Regions from separate parts of the Thiomonas sp. 13-64-67 genome, predicted to be linked through region 3. Evidence: predicted binding sites of a transcription regulator. Region 3 holds the regulator's gene; each other region holds the start of a gene.
The links. The regulator sigma-54, encoded in region 3, starts transcription at its own class of promoters, with help from an activator protein. The targets are predictions, from matches to a motif close to TGGCANGNAANCTGCTTT.
Positions count from the first base shown of each region.

Region 1: B7X30_RS00895 (ammonium transporter) is a predicted target of sigma-54. The motif match lies at 1,059-1,076, and genes of this name have one in related genera.
Region 2: B7X30_RS14660 (CmpA/NrtA family ABC transporter substrate-binding protein) is a predicted target of sigma-54. The motif match lies at 1,887-1,904, and genes of this name have one in related genera.

Region 1 is NZ_NCKP01000002.1:13,480-16,754, reverse strand. Features, by position in the region: gene B7X30_RS00905 (segregation and condensation protein A) at 1-630, opposite strand, end outside; gene B7X30_RS00900 (DUF3460 family protein) at 671-868, opposite strand; gene B7X30_RS00895 (ammonium transporter) at 1,108-2,307, shown strand; gene B7X30_RS00890 (alkaline phosphatase D family protein) at 2,335-3,275, opposite strand, start outside.
Region 2 is NZ_NCKP01000091.1:4,508-7,782, reverse strand. Features, by position in the region: gene ntrB (nitrate ABC transporter permease) at 1-428, opposite strand, end outside; gene B7X30_RS14660 (CmpA/NrtA family ABC transporter substrate-binding protein) at 460-1,740, opposite strand; gene B7X30_RS14655 (ANTAR domain-containing response regulator) at 2,037-2,672, opposite strand; gene B7X30_RS14650 (sirohydrochlorin chelatase) at 2,587-3,087, opposite strand.
Region 3 is NZ_NCKP01000006.1:22,432-25,706, reverse strand. Features, by position in the region: gene lptB (LPS export ABC transporter ATP-binding protein) at 16-822, shown strand; gene B7X30_RS02625 (RNA polymerase factor sigma-54) at 829-2,343, shown strand; gene B7X30_RS02620 (COG4705 family protein) at 2,464-3,275, shown strand, end outside; gene B7X30_RS02615 (CYTH and CHAD domain-containing protein) at 3,271-3,275, opposite strand, start outside.

The DNA of each region.
Region 1 (3,275 bases), on a different contig from region 3:
CTCGCGGGTGATCTTGTGGTGAGTATGCAACTTGGCGCGCTTGAGAATGTCGCTCCACGCCTGTTGTAGTTCGTCGGCCGTCACCTCGGGCAGGCGCGGTGCGGCGTCGCGGTCGAACAGCACTTGCGCACGCCAGAAGTCGCGTCCGAGCACGGGCAGGGCGTCGAGCTGCTGCGCAGCGAGCTTGAAGCGTTCGTATTCCAAGAGCCGGCGCACGAGTTCGGCGCGGGGATCTTCGGGCTCGGCGCCGGGCTCGGTGGGCGGCCGCGGCAGCAACATGCGCGACTTGATCTCGATGAGCATGGCCGCCATCAGCAAATACTCGGCGGCCAGCTCCAGATTGTGTCGGCGGATTTGCTCGACATAGCTTAGATACTGCGCCGTGACCTGCGCCAGCGGAATGTCGAGGATGTTGAAGTTCTGCTTGCGGATGAGGTAGAGCAGCAGATCCATCGGCCCTTCGAAGGCTTCGAGAAAGACTTCGAGCGCATCGGGCGGGATGTAGAGGTCTTGCGGCAGCTCGAACAGCGGCTCGCCGTACAGCCGCGCGACCGCCATGCCGTCGACCGTGGCCGGGGTGCTGTCCACCGCCGGAGACATCAGCGCGGCGTCGCCGGGCGCGGCGGTCATGGAATGGCCTGCAGCGAAGCTCGCCACGCTCGGGGCGACTTCAGTGACTGCCGTAAACGTAGGCTTTCTGCGGCACGCGGGCCGCCTGGAATTCCCGGGTCAGCTCGGGGTTTTGCGGTTTGTCCCAAAGCCGGGCACGCCCTTCTTTTTGCTTGGCCTCAAGCTGCGGATCGCTGTGCTTCAGATCCTGGATGAAATGCGTCACTTCAGAAACGTAAGGTTTGACTTTGAAAGGCATGGACGTTCTCGAATGGAAACCGCAGGAGGAACAACGAGCCCGTCATTCTAAGCAAGCGGCTGCTCTGATCGACGCGCCCGAATACGGTGCGCGACGCCTTGATATGGTGCGAACCAAGCCCTGTCATGCACCGAAAATGCGCAGTTTGTGAGCGGTTGTGAACCCAACAGGGGCACCGTGCGCCATTTATGGGCACGAAGTTTGCTTTTTCTATCTCATTCTTATCAGGAACCCCAACCATGCAAGACGCCTCCAGTGGAAATGTGTTGTTCATCCTTCTCGGCGCCATTCTGGTGCTCGCCATGCACGCCGGGTTCGCCTTTCTTGAGCTGGGCACGGTGCGCAAGAAAAACCAGGTCAACGCGCTCTCCAAAATCATCACCGACTTTTCCGTCTCGGCGATTGCCTACTTTCTGATCGGCTACGGCATCGCCTACGGTCATCATTTTCTCGTGGGCGATGACGTGCTCACCCGCGACCATGGCTATGAGCTGACCCGGTTCTTCTTTTTGCTGACCTTCGCCGCGGCCATTCCGGCCATCATTTCCGGCGGCATTGCCGAGCGCGCCAAGTTCTGGCCCCAACTCATCGCCACCTTCACCATCGTCGCCTTCATCTACCCGTTTTTCGAGGGCATTGTGTGGCACGGCAACTTGGGCATTCAGGCATGGTTGCAGTCCACTTTCGGCGCGCCCTTTCACGACTTCGCCGGCTCGGTAGTGGTGCATGCGATGGGCGGCTGGATCGCGCTGCCCGCCGTGCTCTTGCTCGGGCCGCGTCGCGGCCGCTATCACGCCAACGGGCAGATATCGGCGCATCCGCCGTCGTCCATCCCATTCCTGGCGCTGGGTTCGTGGATACTGATCGTGGGCTGGTTCGGCTTCAACGTGATGAGCGCGCAAAAGCTCGACCAGATCAGCGGTCTGGTGGCGGTGAACTCGCTCATGGCGATGGTGGGCGGCACCCTGGCGGCGCTGGCCGCGGGCAAAAACGACCCTGGCTTTCTGCACAACGGGCCGCTGGCCGGTTTGGTGGCGGTGTGCGCGGGTTCAAACGTGATGCACCCGCTGGGCGCGCTGGTGGTCGGCGCGGTGGCCGGGGCGCTGTTTGTCTGGATGTTCACCCTGACGCAAAACCGCTGGAAGATCGACGACGTGCTGGGGGTGTGGCCGCTGCACGGCCTGTGCGGCACCTGGGGCGGCATTGCCGCGGGCATTTTCGGCATGAAGGCGCTGGGCGGGCTGGGCGGGGTGTCGCTGGCCTCGCAGATCGTCGGCACGCTGATGGGCATCACAGTGGCCCTGATCGGCGGCTTCGTGGTCTATGGCGTGCTGAAAAAGACCCTCGGCATCCGCCTCGACGCCGAAGAGGAATTCAACGGCGCCGACCTCTCCATCCACCGCATCAGCGCCACCCCGGAGCGCGAGGCGTCGTGGTGAGGCGTCGGTGGGCAGCGAATGTGCGCTCTAGCTCCAGCCCAGGTCGGCCAGCGCCAGGGTGTGCGACCACAGCAGCTTGCCACCGACGTTCTTGGTTTGTAGCTCCAGCCGCCGCTCCTTGCCCTCGCCGCTGAACTTGAGCACGCCGTAGTTGCGCTCAGCGACTAGCGTGCCGGGTACGCGGTTGGGATTGCCGTCGCCTTTGGCCGGCCCGGAATTCAGCGGCGAGCAGGTGAACTCCACCAGCGGATAGTCGCGCTTGCCGCCGTAGGCTGGACGCGGATACCGGATCAGCTCGGTGATGTGCCGGTCTCCCGAGAGAAACAGCAAGCCGGGGATGCGGTATTGCTGCAGCCAGCCGAGAAATGCGGCGCGTTCTTCGGGAAACTGGTTCCAGCCCTCGTAAGCGTCGTCGTCGTTGAAAAACTGGCCGCCAGCGGCGACGATCTTGAAGCGGGCGCGCGAGGACAGCAGGGCGTTGCGCAGCCAGCGCATCTGCGCCGGGCCGAACATCACCTTGCCGCGGTCACCTGGGCTGGTGGCGTCTGCGCTGCGCCACCAACGATCATCGAGCAGAAAAATATCGGCATCGGCGATGCTGGTCTTAGTGAACACTCCGGCGACGTCGCCAACGCCATACGTCGGGTTGGCCCAATAGGTTTTGAACAGATCGAGCGATGCGTTCTTGAACTCGAAACTCGCATCGCTGTCGTTCGGGCCGTAATCATGGTCGTCCCAGATCGCCACTTGCGGGGTGGAGCGTAAAAACGCATCCAGCGGAGCGAAGCCGCGCTGTTGGCGGTAGCGCAGCGCCATGCCTTGCGGGCTCTGACAATCCACCTCGCGGTAATAGAGGTTGTCGCCCAGCCACATCATCAGATCGGCGCCTTCCTGCGTCATCGGCTCATAAATTTCGTAGCCGCCGCCATAGGGCTGGCCCGGCCGGTCGAACAGCGGGTCGTTCAGAT
Region 2 (3,275 bases), on a different contig from region 3:
TTCAAGAACTGCACGCGGCCAATGGCGAAACCCAGCGGAATGCCTACCAGCGCCGCCAGACCAAAGCCGTAGGCCACGCGCTGCAGCGAGGCCAGCAGGTTCCAGCCGATGCCCACATCGTTCGGCCCGTTGTCATAAAAGGGATGCGCAAACACCTTCTGCGCCGACTGCCAGGTGACCAGCGGCGAGGGGAATTGCGCGCTGTGCTCGGCCGCCAGTTCCCACACCAGCAGCAGGAGTGCGAAGCCCATCAGCGGGGCGATGAGCCGCAGCGCGATTTGGCGGTTCTTCGCGCGTTGCCGCTCTGCCGGGCTCACGCTGCGGATGGCAGTTTGCTTTGCAGCGGCCAGGGGAGCTTCGGGTGAGGCGCCCTCCGTCGCAGAGGCTTCAAACGATCCGCCCGAGGCGGAAAAGACGGCAGTGTTCATGCTGGACTCCTGGATCATTGCGTCGGCAAGGTCAAACGGCGAGATCGTTGACTTTGAAGCCGTGGGCATAGGCCTTGGGGTCCTTGCCATCCCAGGTCACGCCGTCGATCAGCTTGGAGGTGCGCAGTGTGCTGGCGGGCACCGGCACCTTCAGTTCGGTGGCAACTGCCTGATACAGATCGACGCGGTTCACCGCCTTGGCCACGGCGAGATAGTCGGGGTCGGTCTTGATCAGGCCCCAGCGGCGGAACTGGGTGAGGAACCACATGCCGTCGGACAACCACGGGAAGTTGACCTGACCGTCTTCATAGAAGGTCATCGGGTGCGCGTCGTGCCAGCTTTTGCCCAGGCCGTTGGTGTAGTTGCCAAGGATGCGCGGCAGGATGGTTGCCACCTGGGTGTTGACATAGCCCGGCGCGGCGATGGTCTCGGCCATCTTGGTGCGGTTGGCATCCGAGGCGTCGATCCAGCGGCAGGCTTCGAGCACTGCGGCCATCACCGCCTTGGTGGTGTTGGGGTACTTTTCGACGAACTCGGCGGTGGTGCCCAGAACCTTCTCTGGATGGTCCACCCAGATTTCCTGCGAAGTCACCGCGGTGAAGCCAATCTTCTGATTGATGGCCACCGCGTTCCACGGCTCGCCTACGCAGAAGCCGTCCATGCTGCCCACCCGCATATTCGCCACCATCTGCGGCGGCGGCACGGTAATCACCTTGTCGTCCTTCAGCGGGTTGATGCCGTAGGTCGCCAGCCAGTAATAAAGCCACATCGCATGCGTGCTGGTGGGGAAGGTCTGGGCGAAGGTGTAGGTGCGCTTTTTCGCGAGCACGGCCTTGGCCAGCGCCGGGCCGGTGGTGATGCCTTCCTTGGCCAGCGCATCCGACAGGGAGATGGCCTGGCCGTTGCGGTTCAGGCCCATGAGTATCGCCATGTCCTTCTTCGGCCCGCCGACGCCGAGCTGCACGCCATACGGCAAACCGTAGAGCACATGCGCCATCTGGATGCCGCCGGTCACCAGGTTGTCGCGCACTGCGGCCCAAGAGGCCTGCTTGCTTGGAATAATTTTGACGCCGTACTTCTTGTCGAAACCCAGCACCGCGGCCATGACGATGGGCGCGCAATCAGTGAGGGGAATGAATCCGATCTTGACTTCTTCCATTTCAGGTTTTCCCAGAGTGGCGGCGCGCGCCGTGGGTTGCAGGCTGGGAAGAAGACCGGCAACAGCCACTGCGGCACCTGACTTGATGAGGGTGCGGCGCAAGGGTTGTGCCGGGTCGTTGCTTGGAGGTGTGGCGTCTTGCTGGTTGCGCATGGCAGTTCCTGAAATAGCGGGCGAAAAAAAAACCTTCGGGCGCTTCACACAAGGCGAAGCACACGAAGGCATCATTGCCGAGCTGAGCGGGGGAGACTCCCGTTCAGTGGGTTCAACATAGGCCGCCGTTGGCCTACAGCGCTATTTAAGCAATCAGCGTGCCAGCCCTCCACTCGGGAGAGATCAGAGGGAGACTCCCCGCTGTATCAAATTAGGCGGGTCTTCGATGACGCAAAACTGTGCGTAACGGTTCCAGTCTGGTGCGTGTGAGCACACAAAGCGCGCAGCCGCAAGGCTCAGATCAATCCGACGGTATCGAGAATGCGCTGGGCAACCTCGGAGAGCTTCAAGCCTTTTTCCATCGCCAGCTTGCGCATGCGGCTGAAGGCTTCTTCCTCGGTGCAGCCCTGGCGCTGCATCACAATGCCCTTGGCGCGCTCAATCAGCTTGCGCTCAGTGAGCTGGGTGCGCTCCTCGCTCAGTTCCGCGCGCAGACCCTGTTCGCGCTCGAACCGCGCCAGCGCCACCTCAATCACCGGCTTCACCCGGTTGGGCTTGAGGCCGTCCACGATATAGGCCGTCACCCCCGCCGTGATGGCGAGTTGCGCAGTCTCGGTGTCGTCGTCATCGGTGAACAGCACAATGGGACGCGGTGTGTCGCGCGAGGCCAGCACCACGTGCTCCAGCAGATCGCGCACGCCAGACTCTGCATCCACAATCACCAGATCGGGCTTGAGCGCGGCAATGCGGTCATCCAGATCGGGTTTGGCCGGCAGCACGGCCACTACCTCGTAGCCCGCATCCAACAAGGCCTTTTCCAGCATCGCGCAACGCCCTGCTTGGCGCTCATGATTCGCCTGATCGTTCTCCGTCGCCAATGCGGTATCGGGGGAGATGACAGCAACCGTCAGAGTGCTTAGTGGGTTGGGCATATCGCAATTCGTGCAAGTTCCATGCCCCAAAGAGTTCGTTTTCCTGGCTTTGCGTGGCATACGCAGCAAGTGCCGCAATCACTCCAGCATCTTCGCCCGCTGGCTGTGCGAGCACGATTCGCAGCTTCGGATATCGCGCCCGCGCCGCTTGCACCACTTCTGGAATGTCGCGCCGGAGGTGGCCGCCCGCACCAAGGAAGAGGGGCGCGATGTGCACATGCTTCGTGCCGTTTTGGCCCGCTTCCTCCAAGGCTTGTTGCAGGGAGGGTTGCATCGACTCCAGAAAAGCAAGGCGGACGGTCAGTTCGGGGTGGCGGGACTGCACCATGCCACAAACGGCCTCAAAGGGCAGAGCCCATTCGGCTAACCGGGAGCCATGGGCCAGCAAGACAAGTAACCTAGGTTCACTGTTCATCGGTATGTAAGTTTGGGTGATGATTAGGGCTGGTGTCCAAAAAACGTGAATGGACGAACGACTGGCGACGGGATGGCGTGTGATGCATGATTCGACAAGCCTACAGAGTCCGTCCTGAACTTTGCATTACAAAACCAGCAAACGTCTACAGCAGACTCGACGACGATGAGAAGGACACGCCAGGCGGG
Region 3 (3,275 bases):
GTGGTGCGGGGTGGCCTGGAGCCCGTCGCCCCGGCGGAAGCCGCGCGCGCGCCTTCAACTCCGTCGTCCCGCGCGGCAACGGGCCCGGAGCTCGACGTTCAGCATTTGCAGAAACGCTATGCCGGTCGGCAGGTGGTGCGCGACGTCAGCTTCAGCGTGCGCTGCGGCGAGGTGGTCGGCCTGCTGGGGCCGAACGGCGCGGGCAAGACCACGTCGTTCTACATGATCGTCGGCCTGGTGCGGCCCGACGCGGGGCGCATCCACATCGACGGCCAGGACGTGAGCGATTCTCCGATGCATCGCCGTGCGCGCATGGGGCTGTCGTATCTGCCGCAGGAGGCGTCGATCTTCCGCCGCATGACGGTGGCCGAGAACGTGAGGGCGGTGCTGGAGTTGCAGCGCGACGCGCAAGGGCGCCGCCTGGGCAAGGCCGAAATCCGCGAACGCGAAGATCATCTGCTGCGCGAACTGCACGTCGAACATCTGCGCGACAGCCCCGCCCCCGCGCTTTCGGGCGGCGAGCGGCGGCGGGTGGAAATCGCCCGCGCGCTGGCCACGCAACCGCGCTTCATCCTGCTCGACGAGCCGTTTGCCGGCATCGATCCAATTGCGGTCATCGAGATTCAGCGCATCGTGCAGTTCCTGAAAGAGCAGGGCATCGGCGTGCTGATCACCGACCACAATGTGCGTGAAACGCTGGGCATCTGCGACCGGGCCTGCATCATCAGCGAAGGGCAGGTGCTGGCGCAGGGCGATCCGCAATCCATCATCGACAACCCCGCGGTACGCAAGGTGTACCTCGGCGAAAACTTCCGCATGTAAGCCGCGATGAAGCCGTCGCTGAACCTGCGCCTGTCCCAGCATCTCGCACTCACGCCGCAGTTGCAGCAGTCCATCCGGCTGCTGCAACTCTCCACTCTCGAACTCACGCAGGAAATCGAGGGCCTGCTCGAATCCAATCCCTTCCTCGAACCTGAAGAAGAGCAAGAGGCGCCCGCTGCCGCGCCGACATCCGAGTCGCCACCGCCTTTGGCGCTCGACCCGTCTCAGACATCGGTCGAAGGGCATGACGCAGCCGCCGAGCCCGCCGCTGAGTTGCAACTCGACACGCAGGACTGGACGGCCAGCAGCGGCGAAACCGATCACGGTGCGGATACCGATGCCGACGCCGACTCCTGGGTCAGCTCAGGCCAGTCCGCCAGCGGGGGTGACGACGACGAATTCAGCGCGCTCGACATTGCCTCCGAACACCTCGATCTGCGCGACCACCTGCGCGGTCAGTTGGCCGGGCTTGCGCTGAGCGCCACCGACCGCGCGGCTGCCGAAGCCATCATCGACTCGCTCGACGAAGACGGCTATCTGCCTGACACCCCGCTGGAACTGGCGCAGGCCCTCGCCCCCGCGGCAGACGCCGAGCAGCTCGAAGATCTGGCCGATGCGCTGAACACGGCCATGCGCCTGATTCAGAGCTTCGACCCGGCCGGTGTTGCCGCCCACGATTTGCCCGACTGTCTCTGCCTGCAGCTTCAGCGCCAGGCGTCTTGTCCCGTGCGCGAACTCGCCCTGCAGATTTGCCGCGGCGGTCATCTCGATCTGCTGGCCAAGCGCGACTGGCGCAAGCTCGAACGCCAGCTCGAAGCCGATGAAGCCGCGCTGCGCCTGGCGCAGCAACGCATCGCCCAACTCGACCCCCATCCAGGCAGCGCCTTTCGCCGCGATGCCGCGCAGGCCGTGACCCCCGATGTCATCGCCCGCAAGACCCCGCAAGGCTGGGTGGCGCAGCTCAACCCCGAGGTCATGCCCCGGCTGCGCGTGAACCAGATCTATGCCGACGCCATGCGCCGCGCCCGCGACAGCGGCGGCGCCATGCAGGGACAGCTTCAGGAGGCGCGCTGGTTCGTGAAAAACGTGCAGCAGCGTTTCGAGACCATTCAGCGCGTGTCGCAGACCATCGTCGAGCGCCAGCAGCGTTTTTTCGACTTCGGCCCCGTGGCCATGCGGCCCATGGTGCTGCGCGAAATCGCCGACGAACTCGGCCTGCACGAATCGACCATTTCGCGCGTGACCACGCAGAAATTCATGCTCACGCCCTTCGGCACTGTCGAGCTGAAGTATTTTTTCGGCTCTGGCCTGAGCACCGAGGCAGGGGGCAATACCTCATCCACCGCGGTACGCGAACTCATCCGCCGCCTGGTGGCTGAAGAAGACAGCGCCAAACCCCTGTCGGACAGCGAACTCGCCGAACGCCTCACGCAGCAAGGCGTGCAGGTGGCGCGGCGCACCGTGGCCAAATACCGCGAAGCGCTGCGCATCGCCCCGGCGAATCTGCGCAAGAGCGGCTGAGGGCCCGCAGCCGCAAGCGGAGCCAGTCGCTCACCTTGCGCTAAGTCGTCCTCTCCAGAATGCCGGGGTCGCGCCGTACGCGACGCCACAACAACGCAAACGGTATTCAGGGAGTTCATCATGCAAAACGCAGTAAAAGCCGCGCAGCCCGGTTGGGCGCTGGCGGTCAAGGTTCCGGTCGTCATCACGCTTTACTTCTGGCTGATCAAAATCATGGCCACCACGGTGGGCGAAACCGCCGCAGACTATCTGGCGGTGGATCTGCATCTGGGCCTGGTCGCCACCAGCGCGGTGATGACCCTCTTGTTCATCGGTGTGTTGGCGGCGCAGATGCGCGCCAGCCGTTACGTTCCCTGGCTTTACTGGTTGACGGTTACGCTCATCAGCGTCGTGGGCACCTTGCTGACCGACAATCTGACCGATCAGTTGGGTGTGCCGCTGCCGGTGAGCACCGCCTTGTTTGCGGTGGCCTTGCTGGCGACGTTTGCGATCTGGTGGGGTAGCGAGCGCAATCTGTCCATCCACAGCATTGCCACGCCAAAACGAGAAGGGTTTTACTGGGCGACGATTCTGTTCACCTTTGCGCTGGGTACTGCTGGAGGCGATCTGGCCGCTGAGCGGCTGCAGCTCGGCTATGCCTTGTCGGCCTTGCTGTTTGGCGGCGCCATTGCGCTGACGGCAGCGGCCTACTACCTCTTCAAGGCCAGTGCCGTGACCACGTTCTGGATCGCTTACATCCTCACCCGCCCGCTGGGTGCGACCTTGGGCGACTGGTTGTCCAAACCCGGTTCCGAAGGAGGGCTCGGTCTGGGAACCATGGGCACCAGTGCCCTGTTCCTGGTCACGATTCTGGCCCTGGTGATTTACCTCACTGCGACACGGCGGGACCAGTTGCAGAAGAGTTCAAGCCCAGGTTCAACCGCAAGTTCAAC